One region of the Streptomyces sp. NPDC047014 genome, then DNA from elsewhere that is predicted to be linked to it. Evidence: riboswitches for the same ligand, from Rfam matches in the RefSeq annotation. Region 1 holds a riboswitch; each other region holds the start of a gene.

The links. Region 1 has a riboswitch for cyclic di-AMP ahead of ABZ873_RS26335 (M23 family metallopeptidase). Riboswitches for the same ligand answer to the same signal wherever they lie in the genome.
Positions count from the first base shown of each region.
Region 2: it holds a riboswitch for cyclic di-AMP, as region 1 does, so the genes downstream of both, ABZ873_RS16075 (transglycosylase family protein) here and ABZ873_RS26335 (M23 family metallopeptidase) in region 1, are expected to answer to the same signal.
Region 3: it holds a riboswitch for cyclic di-AMP, as region 1 does, so the genes downstream of both, ABZ873_RS10710 (LysM peptidoglycan-binding domain-containing M23 family metallopeptidase) here and ABZ873_RS26335 (M23 family metallopeptidase) in region 1, are expected to answer to the same signal.

Region 1 covers NZ_JBEYVX010000067.1:9,334-16,509, reverse strand. Annotated here, with positions in the region: gene ABZ873_RS26350 (GNAT family N-acetyltransferase) at 1-2,203, opposite strand, end outside; gene ABZ873_RS26345 (HPr family phosphocarrier protein) at 2,388-2,669, shown strand; gene ABZ873_RS26340 (GntR family transcriptional regulator) at 2,907-3,578, opposite strand; gene ABZ873_RS26335 (M23 family metallopeptidase) at 3,770-4,573, opposite strand; cyclic di-AMP (ydaO/yuaA leader) riboswitch at 4,586-4,745, opposite strand; gene ABZ873_RS26330 (pitrilysin family protein) at 4,984-6,351, opposite strand; gene ABZ873_RS26325 (pitrilysin family protein) at 6,372-7,176, opposite strand, start outside.
Region 2 covers NZ_JBEYVX010000023.1:34,665-41,840, forward strand. Annotated here, with positions in the region: gene eno (phosphopyruvate hydratase) at 1-1,148, opposite strand, end outside; gene ABZ873_RS16075 (transglycosylase family protein) at 1,434-2,138, opposite strand; cyclic di-AMP (ydaO/yuaA leader) riboswitch at 2,142-2,310, opposite strand; gene ABZ873_RS16080 (transglycosylase family protein) at 2,590-3,651, opposite strand; gene ABZ873_RS16085 (cytochrome P450) at 3,743-5,005, opposite strand; gene ABZ873_RS16090 (globin domain-containing protein) at 5,129-6,337, shown strand; gene ABZ873_RS16095 (nucleoside triphosphate pyrophosphohydrolase) at 6,402-7,176, opposite strand, start outside.
Region 3 covers NZ_JBEYVX010000012.1:26,630-33,805, forward strand. Annotated here, with positions in the region: gene ABZ873_RS10700 (aspartate aminotransferase family protein) at 1-614, shown strand, start outside; gene ABZ873_RS10705 (tyrosine-protein phosphatase) at 654-1,445, opposite strand; cyclic di-AMP (ydaO/yuaA leader) riboswitch at 1,728-1,937, shown strand; gene ABZ873_RS10710 (LysM peptidoglycan-binding domain-containing M23 family metallopeptidase) at 1,942-2,922, shown strand; gene ABZ873_RS10715 (SGNH/GDSL hydrolase family protein) at 3,086-3,871, shown strand; gene ABZ873_RS10720 (MBL fold metallo-hydrolase) at 4,006-5,208, shown strand; gene ABZ873_RS10725 (ATP-binding protein) at 5,400-6,974, shown strand; gene ABZ873_RS10730 (roadblock/LC7 domain-containing protein) at 6,977-7,176, shown strand, end outside.

The sequences.
Region 1 (7,176 bases):
CGGCGTCGGGGGCGGGCAGGGTGGGCAGGACGCGGATGCCGTAGCGCGCGAGCAGTTCGCGGGCGTCCGCGTCGGCCAGGGTGAGCACGGTGGCGGCGTCGGTCCCGGCCAGCAGCCCGGCCAGCTGGAGCGCGGCCCCGGCCTCGTCGATGTCCTCGTAGGCGGGGACCTGCCCGGCGGTGGCGGCGGCCCGCCGCCACTGCCCGTACCGGACGGCCTCGGCGACGGCCTTGACGGCCCGCTCGGCGGCGGGATAGCTGGGGATCCGGGGCACGGGACCGGCCGGGGCCAGGGGTGCCGGAGGTACCGGAGAGGCGAGGGAGCCGACGGGCTCGGACCCGGCATCGGGCGCGGCCGGCGCCGCGGCCTCGGGTCCGCGCGTCGCGGACAGGGCCTCCACCAGCTCGGCCAGTTCCACGTGCACGACGGCCACCGGCTTGCCGGGGGCCTCGGCGACGGCCCGCCGCAGGGCACCGGCCAGCTCGTCGGCGAGCGCGTGCTCGCCCACCCACGGGATGGCGGTGACCACCACGGCGTCGCAGTCGTCGGAGGCGAGCGCGGCGGCCAGGGCGGTACGGAAGTCCTCCGGCGCGGCGGCGGTGGTCAGGTCCAGCGGCGGCAGCGGCCGCAGCCCCTGGGCGAGGCAGGCGTCGTAGGTGAGCACCCCCAGGGACTCGGAGTTGCCGAGGATCGCGATGCGCGGCCCGGCCGGCAGCGGCTGCGAGGCCAGCAGCAGGCCGACGTCCACCAGCTCGGTCACGGTGTCGACGCGGATCACACCGGCCTGCCGCAGCAGCGCGGAGACGGTGGCCTCCGGCAGCCGGGTGCCGGGCACCACGAGCCCGGCGGGGGTGTGGCGGCCGCCTTTGGCGACGACGACGGGCTTGGCGGCGGCGGTGCGGCGGGCGAGCCGGGTGAACTTCCGCGGGTTGCCGAGGGTTTCGAGGTACATCAGGGCGACATCGGTGGCCTCGTCCTCGTCCCAGTACTGGAGGATGTCGTTGCCCGAGACGTCGGCCCGGTTGCCCGCCGAGACGAAGGAGGACAGCCCCTCGCCGCGCCGGATCAGCGCCGAGAGCAGGGCGATCCCGATCGCGCCGGACTGGGTGAACAGGCCGATCCGGCCCCGCGACGGCAGGGGTGCGGGCGTCAGCGAGGCGTTGAGCCCGACCTCGGGCGCGGTGTTGATCACCCCGTAGGCGTTGGGCCCGATGAGCCGCATCCCGTACGAGCGCACCTGGCGCACCAGTTCGCGCTGGCGGGCGAGCCCGGCCGGGCCGCTGTCCCCGTATCCGGCGGAGAGCACCACCAGCCCCTGCACCCCGTGCTCCCCGCAGGCGGCGACCGCCTCGGGGACCCGCGCGGCGGGGACGGCGATCACGGCGAGGTCCACCGGGGCCTCGACGGCGCCGATCGCGCGGTAGGCGCGGACCCCGTCGAGCAGGTCCTGACCGGCGGCCTCGTTCACGGCGTAGAGGTGGCCGCGGAAGCCGCTGTCGCGCAGATTGCGCAGGGCGGCGGCGCCCACGCCGGCGCCGGAGCGGCTGACTCCGATCACGGCCACCGAGCCGGGGGCCAGCAGCCGCTGGACGGAGCGGGCCTCGGCGCGCTGCTCGCGGGCGTGCTGGACGGCGAGGGATTCGGCGGTGGGTTCGAGGTCGAGGGTGAGGTGGACGGAGCCGTCCTCGAAGCTGCGCTTCTGCTGGTATCCGGCGTCCGTGAACACCTTGATCATCTTGCTGTTGGCGGGCAGCACCTCGGCGGCGAAGCGCCGGATGCCGCGCTCCCGGGCCACCGCCCCGATGTGTTCGAGGAGGGCGGAGGCCACCCCGCGGCCCTGGTGGGCGTCCTGGACGAGGAAGGCGACCTCGGCGGCGTCGGCGGGCGCGGAGGCGGGCCGGCCGTCGGGGCCGATCCGGTCGTAGCGGACGGTGCCGATGAACTCCTCGCCGACGGTCGCGGCGAGCCCGACCCGGTCCACGTAGTCGTGGTGCGTGAAGCGGTGGACGTCGCGGTCGGAGAGCCGGGGGTAGGGGGCGAAGAAGCGGTAGTACTTCGACTCGTCGGAGACCTGCTCGTAGAAGCTGACCAGCCGGCCCGCGTCCTCCGTGGTGATGGGCCTGATCCGGGCGGTGCCGCCGTCGCGGAGGACGACGTCCGCCTCCCAGTGGGCCGGGTAGGAGGGGTCCGACTCGATGGTCATGCGCCTACCCTACGGCCGGACCGGGCCGGGCAGCCCTCGCGCGGCGCGCACGGCGGGCCGGTGCGCGAGGTGCAAGCTGGGGTGGCTCGCACCACGGCGGGATCCGGGCGGGAGGCCGGACGGAGCATTCGGGGCGCCGTGAGAGACTGGTCTAGACAACCGTAAGAACCTGAAGGGCATCACCATGGCAGAGCGCCGCGTCAACGTCGGGTGGGCCGAGGGCCTGCACGCTCGTCCCGCCTCGATCTTCGTCCGTGCGACGACCGCTTCCGGCGTCCCGGTGACCATCGCGAAGGCCGGCGGCGACCCGGTCAACGCCGCCTCCATGCTGGCGGTCCTGGGCCTGGGCGCCCAGGGCGGCGAGGAGATCGTCCTCGCCTCCGACGCCGAGGGCGCGGAGGCCGCGCTGGACCGCCTCGCGAAGCTGGTCGCCGAGGGCCTGGAAGAGCTCCCCGAGACGGTCTGATCCTTCGGGTCCGCCGCCCGCGGACAGGACCCGAGCGGTACGCGGCGGAGCCGCGGCCCCCGGCGCGACGGGAGCCGCGGCTCCGCCGTTCTCGTGTGTACGGGGAATGCGCGCGCGGCGCAATTACGGCAGGCCGGAATTCACGCGGGCCCGGCGAATTCCGGCGGCCCGAATTCACCGGGTGCGGGGAATTCCGGGCAGCCGCCCGCGATTTCCGTCCTTTGTATACGGCTCCTGTTAATGCCGGCCGCTCGGCATGTTGACGGCAGGTTGCGAACTGCTCACCGCCGGACGCGGCCGGTGCGCCCCCGCCGCCCGCTCGGCATGGGCCGCGGCCAGGGCCCGCGCCCGCTCCGCGTCCCCGCGCGCCACCGCGTCCACCAGCGCGCCGTGCTCCGCCCAGCACTCCACGGGCCGGGCCGGCGCCTCCACCAGGTACATCCAGGCGATCTTGTGCCGCATCTGCGTCAGCAGCGCGATCAGGCCGGGGCTGCCGGAAGCCTGGGCCAGGGTCTCGTGGAACCAGCCGCCCAGGGACCGCAGATCCTCCCCCTGGCCGCGCCTGGCCCGCTCCTGCCCCAGTCTGACCAGCCCGCGCAGCACCTTGAGGTGGCCGTCGGTGCGCCGGCGGGCCGCCCGCGCCGCGGCCAGGGGCTCCAGCAGCACCCGTAGCTCCAGGAGGTCCGCGGCCTCCTGCGCGGTCGGCTCGGCCACACAGGCCCCCGCGTGCCGCCGCGTGGTCACGAAGCCCTCGGACTCCAGGGTCCGCAGGGCCTCGCGGACCGGGACGCGCGAGACGCCGTACCGGCGGGCCAGGACCTCCTCGGTCAGCCGGCTCCCCGGCTCGAACACCCCGGAGACGATGTCGTCGCGGATCGCTGTGCATACCGCGTGCGCGGGAATACGCAAGACCGGACCTCCGCCCATTTCCGACTGCCTGCCACAATGCCCGCGCGGGCGCGCGTCACAACTCTATTGCAGCACACCATAATTTCGAGAGCGGACGGAAATCCGTAACATTGCGCGGAGGCGCGAAAACGCCAGGACCCCGGCTCGGTGCGAGCCGGGGTCCTGGCGTGAAGCGGAAGGGTGCGCGGGTGTCAGAGGCTGACGCCGTGCGAGCGCAGGTAGGCGATCGGGTCCATGTCCGAGCCGTACTGCGAGCCGGAGCGGGCCTCGAAGTGCAGGTGCGGGCCGCTGGAGTTGCCCGTGGAGCCCGACAGGCCGATCTGCTGGCCCGGGGTGACCTGCTGGCCGACGGAGACGCTCAGCGAGGACATGTGGCCGTACTGCGTGTAGGTGCCGTCGTTGTGCTTGATGACGACGTTGTTGCCGTACGCACCGCCCCAGCCGGCCTCGACGACGGTGCCGACGCCCACGGCGTGGACCGAGGTGCCGGAGGCCGCGTGGAAGTCGATGCCCGTGTGGCTGCCGGAGGACCACATGCCGCCGCCGGCCTTGTACTGGGTGCTGACGTAGGAGTCGTCGAGCGGTGAGACGAAGGTGTTGAGGCGCTTGCGCTCCTCCTCGCGGGCCGCACGCTCGGCGGCCTCCCGCTCGGCCTTGGCCTTGGCCTCGGCGAGGCGCTTGCCCTCGGCGGCCTTCTGCTTGGCCTCGGCCTCGGCCTGCGCCTGGGCGGCGGCGTGGTCGGCCACCCGCTGCTGGGACACGGCCTGGTCGGCGAGGTCGCCCGCGAGCTCGTCGGCGACGACGACGGCGCCGAGGGCGTTGCCGGCGGCGGGGCTGCTGCTGTGGTTGTCCGCGGCGAAGGCCGGGGCGGCGAGGGAGCCGACGACACCCGTCGTGGCGATCGCGGCGATACCGGCGTAACCGGCGGTCTTCTTGCTCAGGCGGCTGGAACCACGGTGCTTGCCGGTACCAGCGGGACGACTGCCAAACGCCATGAAGGGGTTGATCCTTTCCTTCCTTCTCGCCTACCGGGTTAGCTGACGGGTTCGGAGCAGGAAGGTCTCCTACGGGCCTCCTCTGGCGAGGGGGTCCGATTCACCCCAGGGACACAAGTGGGTCCCCGGCTCCCCAGGCTCGCGCCTGACGGGGACTCGGCGATCGCTGTCCGGTGCCGCGGGTGCGGCGGTCACGACTGACGAACAGCACGGATGACGCTAGGCGGATCATCAGCCGATCACCAAACAGACGCGCGTTTTTGTTGCGTACGCCACATCACATACGAGCTGCCACACCACTAAACGGACAAAAGAGTTCCGGCGGAGGTTCCGCCGGAGCTCTTTGTGGGGCGCATACCGCGCGCTTGCCGGGCCCTTGCCGTGCCCTTGCCGGGCCCTTGTGGGACGCGTCAGTTGGTGACGACGCTGACCTCTCCGATACCGAGGGCCCGCACGGGCTCCTCGATGACCGTCGCGTCGCCCACCAGCACCGTGACCAGCCGGTCCGCCGGGAACGCCTTCACGACCGCCGTGGTGGCCTCCACGGTGCCCGTCTCGGCCAACTGCGCGTACAGCCGCGCCTGGTAGTCGTCCGGCAGCTCCTGCTCGACCTGGTCGGCGAGCGTGCCCGCGACCGAGGCCGCCGTCTCGAACTTCAACGGGGCCACGCCCACCAGGTTCTGCACGGCCACGTCCCGCTCGGCGTCGGTCAGCCCGCCCTCCGCCAGGACGCGGAGCACCTTCCACAGGTCCTCGAGCGCCGGGCCGGTGTTGGGGGTGTCCACCGAGCCGCTGATGGCGAGCATCGAGGCGCCCTTGCCGTCGGCGGTGGAGCGCAGCACCTGCCCGAAGGCGCGCACGCCGTAGGTGTACCCCTTCTCCTCGCGCAGCACCTTGTCCAGGCGGGAGGTGAGGGTGCCGCCCAGGCAGTACGTGCCGAGCACCTGGGCCGCCCAGACGCTGTCGTGGCGGTCCGCCCCGATCCGGCCGATCAGCAGCTGGGTCTGCACGGCGCCGGGCCGGTGGACGATGACCACGCGGCCGGTGTCGTCGGCCGTCACCGGCGGCACCGGGCGGGCCTCGGCGGTGTTGCCCGTCCAGGCGCCCAGGGTGTCCGCGAGGACGGCGTCCAGGTCGATCCCCGTCAGGTCGCCCACGACCACCGCGGTGGCCGTGGCGGGGCGTACGTGGGCCTCGTAGAAGGCGCGTACGGCGGCGGAGTCGATCCGGGCCACCGTCTCCTCGGTGCCCTGGCGCGGCCGGGACATCCGCAGCGAGGCCGGGAACAGCTCCTTGGAGAGCTGCTTGGCGGCGCGGCGCTGCGGGTTGGCCAGCTCGTGCGGGATCTCGTCGAGCCGGTTGCGGACCAGGCGGTCCACCTCGGCGTCGGCGAAGGCGGGGGCGCGCAGCGCCTCGGCCAGCAGCCCCAGCGCCTTGCCCAGCCGGGAGGCCGGGACCTCCAGGGAGACCCGCAGGCCCGGGTGGTCGGCGTGCGCGTCGAGGGTGGCGCCGCAGCGCTCCAGCTCGGCGGCGAACTCCTCGGCGGAGTGCTTGTCGGTGCCCTCGGAGAGCGCGCGCGCCATGATGGTCGCCACGCCGTCCAGGCCCTCGGGCTCGGCGTCGAGCGGGGCCGCGAGGTTGACCTCCACCGCGACGACCTGCTGGCCGGGCCGGTGGCAGCGCAGCAGGGTCAGGCCGTTGGGCAGCTCCCCGCGCTCGGGGGCCGGGAAGGCCCACGGCTGCGGCTCCCCCGCCTGCGGGCGCGGGTGGAAGGTCATCGTGACGGCTGCGGTGTCGCTCACTGCTCCGCCCCCTCGTTCTCGTCGGACTCGGCGTGCAGGTCGGACTCGGCGTCCTCGGCGGCCAGCGGCTCGTAGACGAGCACCGCGCGGTTGTCCGGGCGCAGCCGGGCCGCGGCCACGGCCTGCACCTCCTCGGGGGTGATGTCGAGGACGCGCTGCACGGCGGTGAGCGCCAGCTGCGGGTCGCCGAAGAGCACCGCGTAGCGGCACAGTTCGTCGGCGCGCCCGGCCACCGTGCTCAGCCGGTCCAGCCATTCGCGCTCCAGCTGCGCCTGGGCGCGCTCCATCTCCTCGGCGGTCGGGCCCTCGGCGGCGAACCGCGCCAGCTCCTCGTCCACGGCCGCCTCGATGGCGGGGATCTCCACGCCGCTGGAGGTCTTGACGTCCAGCCAGCCCAGCGAGGGGGCACCGGCCAGGCGCAGCATGCCGAAGCCGGCCGCGACGGCCGTCTGGTCGCGGCGTACCAGGCGGTTGTGCAGCAGCGAGGACTCGCCGCCGCCCAGGATGGTCAGCGCCACGTCGGCGGCGTCGCACTCGCGGGTGCCGTCGTGCGGGAGCCGGTAGGCAGCCATCAGGGCGCGCGCCGGGACCTCCTCGACGATCTCCTCGCGCAGCTGCTCCCCGATGACCTCGGGCAGCGAGCCGTCGCGCGGCGGCTGCTTGCCGTCGTGCGAGGGGATGGTGCCGAAGTACTTCTCGATCCAGGCGAGGGTCCGCTCCGGGTCGATGTCCCCGACGACCGACAGCACCGCGTTGTTGGGCGCGTAGTACGTACGGAAGAACGCGCGCGCGTCCTCCAGC
Region 2 (7,176 bases), on a different contig from region 1:
TTCACGGCGACGGCGAGGTCGGCGATGGTGACGTCCTCGGTCTCGCCGGAGCGGTGGGACATCATGCACTTGAAGCCGTTGCGCTGGGCCATCTCGACGGCGTCCAGGGTCTCGGTCAGGGAACCGATCTGGTTGACCTTCACGAGCAGGGCGTTCGCGGAGCCCTCCTCGATGCCGCGGGCGAGGCGCTCGGGGTTGGTGACGAAGAGGTCGTCGCCGACGATCTGGACCTTGGCGCCCAGCTTGTCGGTGATGATCTTCCAGCCGGCCCAGTCGTCCTCGAACAGCGGGTCCTCGATGGAGACGAGCGGGTACGCGGAGACGAGCTCCTCGTAGTACTCGGTCATCTCGGCGGCCGAGCGGGACTGGCCCTCGAACTCGTACTTGCCGTCCTTGTAGAACTCGGACGCGGCGACGTCGAGCGCGAGCGCGATGTCCTTGCCCGGGGTGTAGCCGGCCTGCTTGATGGCCTCGACGATGAGGTCGAGCGCGGCGCGGTTGGACTCCAGGTTGGGGGCGAAGCCGCCCTCGTCGCCCAGGCCGGTGGACAGGCCCTTGGTGTGCAGGACCTTCTTGAGGGTGTGGTAGACCTCGGCACCCCAGCGCAGGGCCTCGGAGAAGGACTCCGCACCGATCGGGGCGATCATGAACTCCTGGATGTCCACGTTGGAGTCGGCGTGCGACCCACCGTTGAGGATGTTCATCATCGGAACGGGCAGCAGGTGCGCGTTCGGGCCGCCGAGGTAGCGGAAGAGCGGCAGGTCGCTCGCCTCGGACGCGGCGTGGGCGACGGCGAGGGAGACGCCGAGGATGGCGTTGGCGCCGAGCGAGCCCTTGTTGTCGGTGGCGTCCAGGTCGAACATGGCCTGGTCGATCAGCCGCTGCTCGGTGGCGTCGTAGCCGACGAGCTCCGGGCCGATCTGCTCGATGACGGCGAGGACGGCCTTCTCGACACCCTTGCCCATGTAGCGGTTGGGGTCACCGTCGCGGAGCTCGATGGCCTCGAAGGCACCGGTGGAGGCGCCGGACGGAACGGCAGCACGGCCGGTGCTGCCGTCGTCGAGGCCCACCTCGACCTCGACCGTGGGGTTGCCTCGGGAGTCCAGGATTTCCCGGGCTACGACGACGTCGATGGACGGCACGAGCATCTCCTTCTGGGATGTGACGCTGGGTGTGCGGTGGCGTGTCAGGCCGTGGGATGGCCTTGCCGCCTAGAGCCTAACCGGCTTCCGGGGTTCGGCCGGCCGACCGCCCGTCCCCTGGGACGAAAAAGGGGCTGAATACCCCTCTTCCGGGACATAGGGGCACGCTCCGGAGGGGGCGCGGGAGGCGTACGGGGGCGCACACACCACCGCCCGGCGCGTGGGGGGCGGCGCGCCGGGCGGTGGGAATGCTGTGCGTTGCGTACGCGTGCGCGGCTACGGCCGCGCGGTTCAGCTGAGCTTGAGCTTCTGGCCCGGGAAGATCAGGTCGGCGTCCGAGACGATGTCCTTGTTCAGCTCGAACAGCTTCTCCCAGCCACCCTTGACGCCGTTGGCGTCGGCGATGGTGCCCAGGGTGTCGCCGGCCTTGACCTCGTAGGAGCCGTTGCCGGTCTTCGGCGCGGGGGCCTCGGTGCGCTCGGAGCGGGTGACCGGGGCCTCGGCCCGCTTGGTCTCCTTCTTCGGCGCAGCCTTGGTCTCGGCCTTCTTGGTCTCGGTCTTCTTCGGGGTGCTCTTCGGCTTGCTGGAGGCCGGGGCCTCGGTGGAGCCGCCACCCGTGAAGGAGGAGTTCGACAGGCCCTTGCCGCAGCTCGGCCAGGCACCCTTGCCCTGGACCTTGAGGACCTTCTCGGCGACAGCTATCTGCTGCGCCTTGGACGCCTGGTTGGCCTGCGCGGCGTAGGACTTGCCGCCGAAGGAGGCCCACGTGGAGGACGAGAACTGCAGTCCGCCGTAGTAGCCGTTACCGGTGTTGATGGACCAGTTGCCGCCGGACTCGCACTGGGCGACCTTGTCCCACTCGGAGCCGGTGGCGGCGCTGGCGGTACCCGCGGCCATCAGGGGGGCGGCGACAGCGACACCGGCGACGCCGGCGAGCGTGACGATGCGGACGGCCTTGGAGCCGCGACGGTGCTTGCCCTTGCCGGAAAGCAGCATGGAGTTTCTCCTCACCGACGCCTACGAGGTGAGCTGTCGGGTTCGGGTGTGAGTGCCCGGCGGTGCGACCTAGCGCACCACTTAACCCCTAGCCGGTACCTGACCGTCTCTCAACGACCTTTCCCGGCGCCTACCTTGGTTCCCCCGCTCCTGCCTTCGGCGCTTGACGCGACGACTGTTCCCCCCGTCCGCCGGCAGGACTCGGCGATGCGGTCGAAGGTGCTCGCGGTGGCGAGCGATTCAGAAGGTAGACATAGCTCTCCCCGATGTTCAACGAGGAACATCGGGGAGAAAGGGCCCCTACTTGCGCTCCCCGGAGGGATGTTTGCGCAGGTGGGGACGGGGTTTGCGCAAGCCCTGGGGCGGGACACGCCAGTTGACCGGAAGAGACGCATGTCTCACTTGCAGGAAACGGACAATCAGCTCTTTCCGGATGCCCGAAGTGCCCTTGTTACGTGGTTAGATCCAGATTCTGTCCGGGCTTGATCAGGTCGGCGTCCCCGCCGATGACCTGCTCGTTGGCCTCGTAGAGACCGCTCCAGCCGCCCTTCACTCCCTTGGCAGAAGCGATGGTGGCCAGGCTGTCGCCCGCCTTCACGGTGTACGTGGGATCCGACGCGGCATCAGAGGGGCTGACGGCGGGGGTGACGGGGGTGCCCTCCTCGACGGCGGGCGCGCCGCGGTGCTTGCCGCTGCCCTCGCCGACGGTGGCGTCCGGGGTGGCCGGGGCGCTCGGGTCCACGGGGAGGGCCGGGGCGCTCGGGTCGGCCGGGGACGGGCTCGGCGTGCCGGGCGGGGTGGTGGGCGTCGTGGGCGCCGTCGGGTCCACCGGAAGGGTCGGGGTGGCCGGGTCGGTGGGCGTGACCGGCGGGGTGCTCGGGTCGACCGGGGCGACGGGGGCCGTCGGGTCCACCGGCGGCGTCGTGGGCGCGTCCGGGACCGGCATGACGGGCAGTCCGACGGACGGGGCGTCGGGGATGAGGAAGGGGGTGCCGGACGGGCTCGGGGTCGGCGTCCCGAAGTCGGTGGACCGCTCGCCGCCCCCGGTGGTGGGCACGGACTGGTCGGGGCGGGAAGGCGTCGGGGCCACCGCGCCGGAGCCGCCGGGCAGTCCCGGGTCCACCTCGGCGGCGGGACCCTGCTGGGTGAGGCCGGCCGAGGCGGCGCACATGGGCCACGCCTGCGGCCCCTGCGCGGCCAGGACGCGCTCGGCGACGGCGATCTGCTGGGACCTGCTCGCCAGGTCGGGGCGCTCGGCGAACTCCAGTCCGCCGGCGTTCTGCCACTGCTCCTGGGAGAACTGCAGTCCGCCGTAGGCGCCGCTGCCGTAGTTGGCGCTCCACGCGCCGCCGCTCTCGCATTCGGCGACCCGGTCCCATGTGGCCGTGTCGGCAGCGGTGGCGCTGGTGGCGGCTAGCAGCGGCAGGGCCAGCGCGGAGCCAGTGACTCCGGCTGTGACTACCAGCGCGGGGACCTGGCGGGGGCGTCTGTGGCGGCCGTTCCCGGAACGCATGTGGTGCACCTTTCGCATAACAGCGGGGTAACGGCAGAACCTAGCGGCCTTTGAACGATTGTCACAAGTTCCGCCGGAAACTGACCCGCAATCAGAGGTTTGAAGGGGTGAACCGCACGGGAAGGGTGCGCAGGCCACGCATGATCAACCCCCCGCGCCAGCGCAGGTCTTGGGACGGAACGGCCAGCTCCAGATCGGGCAGCCGGGTCAGCAGCGTGCGCAGCGCGGTCTGCCCTTCGAGCCGTGCGAGGGGTGCGCCGAGGCAGTAGTGGATGCCGTGTCCGTAACCGAGATGCTGGTTGTCGGTACGGGAGAGGTCGAGGGTGTCGGGCTCGGCGAAGCGGGCCGGATCGCGGTCGGCGGCGGCGAGGACGACGAGCACCGGGTCCCCGGTCGCGACCGGCTGCCCGCCGAGGGTCAGCGGCTCGGTGGCGAACCGCCAGGTGGCCAGCTCCACGGGCCCGTCGTAGCGCAGCAGCTCCTCCACGGCGGTGGCCAGCAGTCCGCTCTCCCCCGCGGCCAGGGAGTCCTGGAGGCGGGTGCGCTCGCCGGGGTTCATGAAGAGGGAGTGCAGACCGTTGCCGATGAGGTTCACGGTGGTCTCGAAGCCGGCGAACAGCAGGATGAACGCCATGGCGGTGGCCTCACCCTCCGTCAGGTGGTCCCCGTGGTCACTCGCCCGGATCAGATCGGAAATGAGGTCATCGCCCAGATCGTCCCGTTTGCGGTGGATGAGTTCCCCGAGATAGGTCCGCATCTGCTTCACCGAGCGGGCCACTCCGCCCCGCGGACCGCCGCCGTGCCGGATCATCATCCCGGCCCAGTCGCGGAAGTCGTCCTGGTCCTCGCGCGGTACGCCCAGCATCTCGCAGATGGCGTAGATGGGCAGCGGGAAGGCGAACTCGTGGATGAGGTCCGCCTCCCCCTTCTCCGCGAACCCGTCGATCAGATGGTCGGTGAGCGCCTGCACCCGAGGGGTGAACTCCGCCACGCGCCGCGGGGTGAACGCCTTCGACACCAGCCGTCGCAGCCGGGTGTGGTCCGGCGGGTCGATGTTGAGCAGATGCGTCATCAGCTCCGCCTTGCGCTCCCCCGGGATCCCGGTCTTGCCCTTGGCGTGCGCGGGCTCGGCGTGGTGCGCCGGGTTCTTGCTCAGCCGCTGGTCGGCGAGGGCCTGGCGGGCGTCGGCGTACCGGGTGACCAGCCAGGCGTCGACCCCGCTGGGGAGCTTGGTGCGGTGCACCGGGGAGTGCTCGCGCAGCCAGGCGTAGGCCGGGTACGGGTCGGTCGCGAACTCCCAGGTGAAGAGTTCGGGTCCCGCCTCGGCGGGGGGAGCGGGCGGCTGATCGTGCATGCCCCCGACAGTAGCCGCACCACCGGGCAGCCATCCCCTATGCCCCATTGGTCGCGGCTGTCCATGGATCGTCCTTCTCTTGACCTGGCGTTCCCGGGCGTTCCTACTGTCGCTTCTGTGGATGTGAGGATCTTGAAGAGCAGTTTCGCGGTGGTGGAGAGACGGGCCGAGCACGCGGTCAAGTTCTTCTACTCCCACCTCTTCTGGCACAACCCCGCCCTCCGCGACCTCTTCCCGCCCGCCGCCGAGGACATGGAGTGCCAGCGCGACCGGCTCTTCGCCGCCCTCACCCATGTGGTCGCCCACCTCGACGACGAGAGACTGCGCCCCTATCTGCGCGACCTCGGCCGCGACCACCGCAAGTACCGCGTGGGCCCCGAGCACTACGCCGTCGTCGGCTCCAGCCTGCTCGCCGCGCTCGCCGAGACCTCCGGCGCCGCCTGGACCCCGCGCGTGGAGAAGGCGTGGGCCGAGGCGTACCAGGTGGTCGCCGACGCGATGCTCGCCGGCGCCCTGGCGAGCCAGGACCCGCCGTGGTGGGAGGCCGAGGTCGTGCGCACCCTCCGCTACGGCGAGGACATCGCCGTCCTGACCCTGCGCCCTCACCTGCCCTTCCCCTATGTACCCGGGCAGTACACGAGCGTGTGCAGCGAGCGCGTCCCGCGCGTCTGGCGTACGTACTCCCTGGGCAACGCGCCCCGCCCGGACGGCACGGTCGACCTGCACGTCAGCCGGATCGAGGGGGGCCGGCTCTCCACCGCGCTGGTGCGCGAGACCCTGCCGGGCGAGGTGCTGCGGTTGGGCGCGGCCGCCGGGCGGCTGGCCTTCCGGCGCGAGGACCGCCCGGCGAGCCTGATCGCCGCCGGCACCGGCTGGGCTCCGGTCCGGGCCCTGCTGGAGGAGCTGGCGGAGCATCCTCCCGATCAGGACGTACGGCTCTTCGTGGTGGCCCGGGACGGCGCGTACCTCTACGACCGCCCGCTCATCGACACGTACGCGGCCTCCTGCCGCTGGCTGGCCGTCACCTATCTCACGCCCGCCCCCGGGCAGCACCGCAACCAGGCCACCGACCGGCTCGCCACCGCGCTCTCGCACCGCGGCCGCTGGGCCGACCAGGACGTCTACCTCAGCGGGCCGCCGCAGTTCATGGACGAGACCGCGGAGGTCCTCGCCGGGCTGGGGGTGCGCCCCGACCGCCTCTTCCACGACCGCGTCCCGCTCCCGGGCACGGGCAGCGGCCGCGGCGGGCGCCCGCTGGGCTTCCGCGAATGGTTCCTGCACCGGCCCGCCCCGCACTGGCACGACCCGGAGGCGCGCGCCCCGCGGGAGTAGCCCCGCGCCCGCCTCCGGGCCCGCTCCTGCTCCCGCCTCCGCGCCCGCTCCCGACGGCCGGGGATCAGCCGGCCAGGCCCTCCGCCGCGCGGATCGCGTCCCGGTAGGCGCGGGCCGCCGCGCGCAGGGCCGTCTCCGGGTCGACGCCCTCGGCCTCGGCGCGCGCGGCCAGTTCCAGCAGCTCGTAGCCGATGCCCTCGCCCCGGGGCAGTTCGACGGCCACCCCGCCCGCGCGGGCCCGGCCCGCGAGCTTGGCCGCGAGGGCCAGGCCGGGCTGGCCCACCGGGACCCCGTCGGTGACGGACTCGCGCCGCTTCTCCACCGCCTTGGTGCGCTGCCAGTGGGCGTGGACCTCCTCGGGGGTCTCGGCCACGGCGTCGCCGAAGACGTGCGGGTGGCGGTGGATCAGCTTGGTGACGAGGGCCCCGGCCACGTCGTCGATGGAAAAGGCCCCGACCGTCTCCCGCCCGTCGGCCGCGTCCTCGTCCTCCTCCGCCTCCGCCTCGCTCCCGTCGCCGCCCTCCTCCGCGATCCGCGCGTGGAAGACCACCTGGAGCAGGACGTCGCCCAGCTCCTCGCGCAGCTCCTCCCGGTCCCCCGCCTCGATGGCCTCGACCAGCTCGTACGCCTCCTCGATGGCGTACTTGGCCAGGCCCCGGTGGGTCTGCCGGGAGGTCCACGGGCACTCGCGCCGGACCCGGTCCATCACCTGGACCAGGTCGAGCAGCCGCGCGCCCGGCAGGTCGTAGGAGCCGGGGAGCAGTTCCAGGGCGGGCATCGCGACCCGGCCGGAGCCGGCCAGCCGGGCCAGCCCGTCGGTCAGCCGCTGGTCGCCCTCC
Region 3 (7,176 bases), on a different contig from region 1:
AGCCGGACCTGGTCTGCGTGGCCAAGGCGCTCTCGGGCGGCTATGTGCCCGTCGGCGCGACCCTGGGCAAGGACTGGATCTTCAAGAAGGTCTACTCGTCCATGGACCGGGTCCTCGTGCACTCCGCGAGCTTCGGGTCCAACGCGCAGGCGATGGCGGCGGGGCTGGCGGTGCTGTCCGTCATGGACCAGGAGGGGCTGGTGGCCCGCGCCCGGACCACGGGCGACCTGCTGCGCGGGCGGCTGGCGGCGCTCGTGGACGAGTACGAGCTGCTGCACGAGGTGCGCGGCCGCGGGCTGATGATCGGCATCGAGTTCGGCCGGCCGTCCTCGCTGGGGCTGCGCGGCCGGTGGACCATGCTGCAGGCCGCCCGCAAGGGGCTGTTCGCGCAGATGGTGGTGGTGCCGCTGCTCCAGCGGCACCGGATCCTCACCCAGGTCTCCGGGGACCACCTGGAGGTGATCAAGCTGATCCCGCCGCTGGTCCTGGACGAGGCGGACGTGGACCGGTTCGTGGGCGCCTTCCGCGAGGTCATGGACGAGGCGCACGGCGGGTCGGGGCTGATGTGGGAGTTCGGCAGGACCCTGGTGAAGCAGGCCGTCGCGGCGCGCTGACGGCCTGCTCGCAGGGTCTTGGGGCGGGCGGCGGGGCCGTCAGTCGAGGAGGCGGTCCCGCAGCCGGTCCAGGGTTCCGGGGGTGAGCCCGAGGCCGTCCGCCAGGTACCGGTCCACCCCGCCCCAGAGCTCGTCGATGGTGTCGAAGGCGGCGAGCAGGTACGCGGCGCGGGCGTCGAAGAGCGGCGCGAGCAGTTCCATCACCTCGGCGGAGCGGGACTCGGCCGAGGCGGAGCTGCGGTGCACCCGGTAGCGGCGGTGCGGGGCGTTCGACTCCAGGTAGTCCGCGACGATCGCCTCGCGCTCGACCCGCAGGGCGAGGAGGACGACGGCGACGGACAGCCCGGCCCGGTCCTTGCCCGCCGCGCAGTGCAGGAGCGCGGGCACGCTGTCCTCGGCGAGGGCGTGCACCACCCGGCTGTGCTCGGCGGTGCGGTCGCGGACGATCCCCCGGTAGGACTCCGCCATCCGGGCCGCGGCCCGGCCCTCGCCGAGCAGCTCGCGCAGCTGGCCGAGGTCGCCGTCGCGGACGAGCCGCCAGAACTCGCGGCCGTCGGCGGGGTCGGAGAGCGGGATGTTGAGGTTGCGCACCCCGGGCAGGGCGATGTCCGGGCCTTCCAGCGCGTGGTCGGCGTCGTTGCGGAAGTCGAAGACGGTGTGCAGGCCGAGCGAGGACAGGAACTCCGCATCGGTTTCGGTGGCATGCGCCAGATGTCCGCTTCGGAAGAGTCGTCCCGGCGTGACCCTTCGGCCATCAGAAGTCGGCAATCCGCCTACATCGCGGAAATTGCGCACTCCGGTCAGTTCCGGTTCCTGTATCTGCTGGGTCACGGGAACTCCTCCGCATCGCCGTGGGGCGTCTGTCCGAATTGCGGTCTTTGGTGTCAACTTGCCATGTCCGGAGGCGAGATCGGGCCCGTCCCCGTGAGCCAGATCATACGGTGACGGTGCGTGCCTGATCGCCAAGGCCGAATGGCCCGGTCGGGGCGGCTGTTGACGGTACGGAATGGACGCAGGGTGACCGTGATTCCGACGGCCGTTCATTCCTGGTATTCCGTCAGCGAATTCGCGGCTTGTTCCCCGCCGCCGAAAGGGATTACCTTCGCGATCGATCCGGGCGGACCGCCGAATCCTGCCACCACCCGGAAACCGCAACCGAACCATTCGCGCGGCAGGAGCGGGGGAACCAGGTAGGCCGCCGTCCCGGAGATCCATTTCTCCGGTGCCGGCTCGGGGTGAAGCCGTCCATGTCCTCGTACAGGAACGGCCGGACATCTCCAGTCCGAACCCGACAGCTCACCTCGCAGGCGCCGGAGAGGAATCCGCCATGCCTGCAAAGGGCAAGCACCGCCGTCCCAAGTCCCTTTCGATCTCCCGCGGATTCGCGTTCGCCGGTACCGGCGGTGCGGCCCTCGCGCTGCCCCTGACGGTGACCGCGGGCGCCCACGCGGCGGTCGCCCCGGCGGTCGCTCCGGCCGTCGCCCCCGCCGCGGCCCCCGCCGCTCCGGTCAGCGCCGCTCCCGTCGCCGCCGCTCCCGTCCAGGCCGCCGCGCCGTCCTCCTACACCGTCGTGTCCGGCGACTGCCTCTCCGCGATCGCCGCCGAGCGCGGTCTGGCCGGCGGCTGGCAGCGGCTCTACGCCGACAACCGCGAGGCCGTCGGCTCCGACCCCTCCCTGATCCACCCGGGCCTGCGGCTGAACCTCGGCGGCCGGGCCGCTGCGGCTCCGGCCGAGGAGGCCCCGGCCCCGGCGCAGCGCAGCGCCCAGCGGAGCGCGCCGCAGGCGGCCCCGAAGGCGGCCCCGAAGGCCGCGCCGAAGAGCGCTCCCCAGGCCGCTCCGAAGGCCGCCGCCCCGAAGCGGGCCGCCGAGCAGGCCCCCGCCGCTCCGGCCGCCCCCGCCGCCGGTGGCTTCGTCGCCCCGGTCAGCGGTGGCGTCTCCACCGCCTACAAGACCGCGGGCGCCATGTGGTCCTCCGGCTACCACACCGGCGTGGACTTCATCGCGAGCTCCGGCACCACCGTCAAGGCCGTCGGCGCCGGCACCGTCGTCTCCGCCGGCTGGAGCGGTTCGTACGGCAACGAGGTCGTCATCCGGCACGCGGACGGCAAGTACTCCCAGTACGCCCACCTGTCCCAGCTGTCCGTCTCCTCCGGGCAGAGCGTCACCGCCGGCCAGAGCATCGGCCTCTCCGGCTCCACCGGCAACTCGACCGGCCCCCACCTGCACTTCGAGATCCGTACGAGCCCGTCCTACGGCTCCGACATGGACCCGATCGCCTACCTCCGCTCGAAGGGCGCCAGCCTCTGACGGCAGCCGCCGCCGGAGCACCGACACGCGTGGGGCCGGGACCCGAGGGGGGTCCCGGCCCCACGTGTACTTATTCCTTATACCTCGCGTGGTATAGATCACGGCCCGTCAACCCCTCATTACGTTGGCGTAGGTTGCTCACGGGAGTGAAGGATGGGTTCTCGTGGCAGCGACGACGACGAAACTCAAGACCATCGGCTCGTACGCGGCGATCGGGGACAGCTTCACCGAAGGCGTGGGGGACCCGGGACCCGGGGATTCCTTTCTCGGCTGGGCGGACCGGCTCGCCGTACTCCTGGCCGACCAGCGCGAGGAGCACGACTTCCGCTACGCGAATCTGGCCGTACGGGGCAAACTCCTCGACCAGATCGTGGCCGACCAGCTCCCGAGGGCCAAGGCCCTCGCCCCGGACCTGGTCACCTTCTGCGCGGGCGGCAACGACATCATCCGCCCCGGCAGCGACCCGGACCACGTGGCGGAGCGCTTCGAGGCGGCCGTGGCCGATCTCACCGGAGCCGTCGGCCACGTGATGATCACCACCGGTTTCGACACCCGGTACGTGCCCGTCCTCAAGCACCTCCGCGGCAAGGTCGCGACGTACAGCGCGCACGTGCGCGCCATCGCCGACCGCTACGACTGCCCGGTGCTCGACCTCTGGTCGCTGAGGTCCGTACAGGACCGGCGCGCCTGGGACACCGACCGGCTGCACCTCTCGCCCGAGGGACACACCAGGGTCGCTCTGCGCGCCGCGCAGGTGCTCGGGCTCGACGTGCCGGCCGACCCGGACCAGCCGTGGCCGCCGGAGCGGCCGCGCGGCTCGGTGGACGTGACCCGGGACAACATCCAGTGGGCCCGCGAGCACCTGGTGCCGTGGATCGGGCGGCGGCTGCGCGGGGAGTCCTCCGGTGACCACATCGCGGCGAAGCGGCCGGACCTGCTGCCGCTGTAGCGGACGGGTACGCGGGGTGACGGGGGAGGTGTACGGGGGCTGCGGGGGCCGGGGTGGAATCCTTCGGGGCCGGTGTGCGTTGGCATGGTCGTAGCGCTGTGTACAGCACCGACACCATCCTCCCTGGAGGCGCCTTGACCGGCTCCCGTCCCCTGCGTCCGCGGCTGCGCGCCCTGCGGCCCGAAGCCTTCGGCGCGGACCCCGCAGGCGCCCGGCTGGAGCGCATCCGCCGCTCGCCGAACTTCGCCGACGGCGTCTTCCAGAACCCGGTCGGTGCCCGCAGCAGGCCCACGGGGTCGATGACGGAGTTCGCGAAGATCTACTTCCACCGGGAGCAGCGGATCCGGCGCGGCCCGGCCGCGCCCATCCCCGTGCACCCGACCACCCTCGCCGACCTGGCCGGGCCGCCCGCGAGCGGGCTGCGGCTGACCTGGATGGGGCACTCCAGCGTCCTCGCCGAGATCGACGGCAGCCGGGTCCTGTTCGACCCGGTCTGGGGCGACCGCTGCTCTCCCTTCCCCTTCGCGGGGCCCAAGCGGCTGCACCCCGTACCGGTGCCGCTGGCCTCGCTGGGCGCCGTGGACGTGGTGGTCATCTCGCACGACCACTACGACCACCTCGACCTGCCGACGATCAAGCAGCTGGCCGGGACGGACACCGTCTTCGCCGTCCCGCTGGGCGTCGGCGCGCACCTGGAGCGCTGGGGCGTGCCCGCCCACCGGCTGCGCGAGCTCGACTGGAACGAGAGCACCGAGGTCGCCGGGCTCACCCTCACCGCGACCCCGGCCCGGCACTTCTGCGGCCGCGGCCTGCGCAACCAGCAGCACACCCTGTGGGCCTCCTGGGTGGTCGCGGGAGCCGAGCACCGGATCTACCACAGCGGCGACACCGGGTACTTCCCCGGCTTCAAGGAGATCGGCGCCGCGCACGGCCCCTTCGACGCCACGATGATCCAGATCGGGGCCTACTCGGAGTACTGGCCCGATATCCACATGACCCCCGAGGAGGGCATGCGCGCCCACCTCGACCTCCAGGGCGGCACCCCGCACGGCACGATGCTGCCGATCCACTGGGGCACCTTCAACCTCGCCCTGCACCCGTGGGACGAGCCGGGCGAGGGCACGCTCGCGGCGGCCGAGGGCGCCGGGGCGGGTGTCGCGCTGCCGATCCCGGGCCAGCCCTTCGAGCCCGGCGCGGCCGGGGCTCCGCGCGAGCCCTGGTGGCGGCCGTTCGTGGCGGGCGGCACCACGCCCGCGCTGCCCCCGGCGACCCGCCCGGGGGTTCCGGAGCGGCCCGCGGCGGTGGGGCGGGAGGAGACCGAGGCCGTCGGTTCGTAGCGGGCGCGGGGGTGTGACGGGCGTATTCGGGCGGGCGTACGAGCGCTCCACCGGGAGCGGGAAGCAGGCCCGCGAAGTTCACCAACTCGCGGTCCGGGGCGCTGAAATGGGGTCTAGCGTGGGTATCCGGTGATCAACACCGGGCCCCGGGAACGCTGGGGGCCGGGCCCCACGTACCGAGGACGCCCCCCATGTCCGGACTCCGCGCCGCCCGCCACACCCCGTCGAGACTCCCCGCCACCGGTCCCGCCCGGCAGACAAGGCCCCTGCTGGTACGCGCCGCCCTCCTGCCCACGCTCGCCGCCGGGCTCAGCGGCGCGGCCGCGGTGATCTTCACCCTCCAGCTCGGCGGGGGCGCGGGCGCGCGCGACCCCCGGCTCTGGCCGGTGCTCGGCGGCTGCGCCCTGCTCTTCGTCGCCGCCCTCGCCGCGGCCCTGCTCGGCGCCCAGCGCGCCGCCAAGGCCGTACGGGACCGCTGCGAGGCCCTGCGCCGCTCCAGCGTGCGCGGCCGCGAGGAGCTGAGCGCAGCCGCGGGCCGGCTGGAGCGCGGGGAGGCCCCCGCCCGGCCGATCCGGGGCGGCCCGAACACGCCGCTGCCCGGGGGAGATCCGGCCGGGGTGGACGAGTTCTGGCTGCTCGCGCAGGAACTGCGCGGCGCCCGCGAACAGGCCCACACCACCCTCGTACGGCTGGCCGCGCCGGCCCCGCCCGGCGACAGCGAACGCACGGTGGAGGTCTTCGTCAACCTCGCGCGCAGGCTCCAGTCCCTCGTGCACCGGGAGATCGCGCTGCTGGACGAGCTGGAGCACACGGTGGAGGACCCCGATCTGCTGCGGGAGCTCTTCCGGGTGGACCACCTCGCGACGCGGATCCGCCGCCACGCGGAGAACCTGGCGGTGCTCGGGGGCGCCGCCTCACGGCGGCAGTGGACGCGGCCGATCGAACTCGGCGAGGTGCTGCGCTCGGCGGTGGCCGAGGTGGAGCAGTACCCGCGCGTGAAGGTGGTGCCGCCTGCGGGTGGCAGCGTACGGGGCCACGCGGTGGCGGACGTGGTCCACCTGCTGGCCGAACTCGTGGAGAACGCGACGGTGTTCTCGGCGCCCGACACCGATGTGGTGCTGCGGGCGGAACGGGTCACGGCGGGGATCGCGGTGGAGGTGGAGGACCGGGGCCTGGGCATGCCGCCGGAGGAGCAGCACCGTATGAACGCCCTCCTGGCCGACCCGGACGGCTCGACCGCCCGAAGCCTGCTGACGGACGGCCGCATCGGCCTGTTCGTGGCCTCGGCCCTGGCACGGCGGCACGGCATCGCGGTGGAGCTCAAGTCGAACATCTACGGGGGTGTGGTGGCGGTCCTGGTGCTCCCGCGCGCCCTGCTGGGCGCGGAGCCGGGGCGCGCCGCGTCCGGCCCGGACCGGGTGGTGGCTCCGGCGGGGGCGCGGTGGGCATCGGCGGTGCCTGTTCCCGTTCCTGCGCCTGTGCCCGTTCCTGCGCCTGTGCCTGTGCCCGCGCCTGTGCCTGCGCCTGTGTCTGGGTCCGGTCCGAGGCCGACTCCGTACGCTGTGCCGGCGCCCCGTTCGGGAGCGGAGCCCGGGGCGGGGGGTGCGGTCGCTGACAGCGAGCCGCGGCTCAGCCTGTACCCCGCATTCGGCGCCCCGGCCGGGTCGGCGGGGTTCACCGAGCCGGAGGCTCCCGTGCATGAGGCCGGGCTCATGGCCGCCTTCCAGCGGGGGTTCGGGCAGGCGCAGGGGGAGGGGTCGGCATGAGCATGCACCCCGGTGGGGCCGCCGCGCAGAGCGATCTCGACTGGCTGCTCGGGGGGCTCGTGCAGCGGGTGCCGTTCACGCGGAGTGCCGTGCTGCTGAGCGCCGACGGGCTGGTGACCTGCGTACACGGCATGGAGGCGGGCGACGCCGACCATCTGGCCGCCCTCGCCGCCGGGCTGTTCTCGCTCGGGCGGAGCGCCGG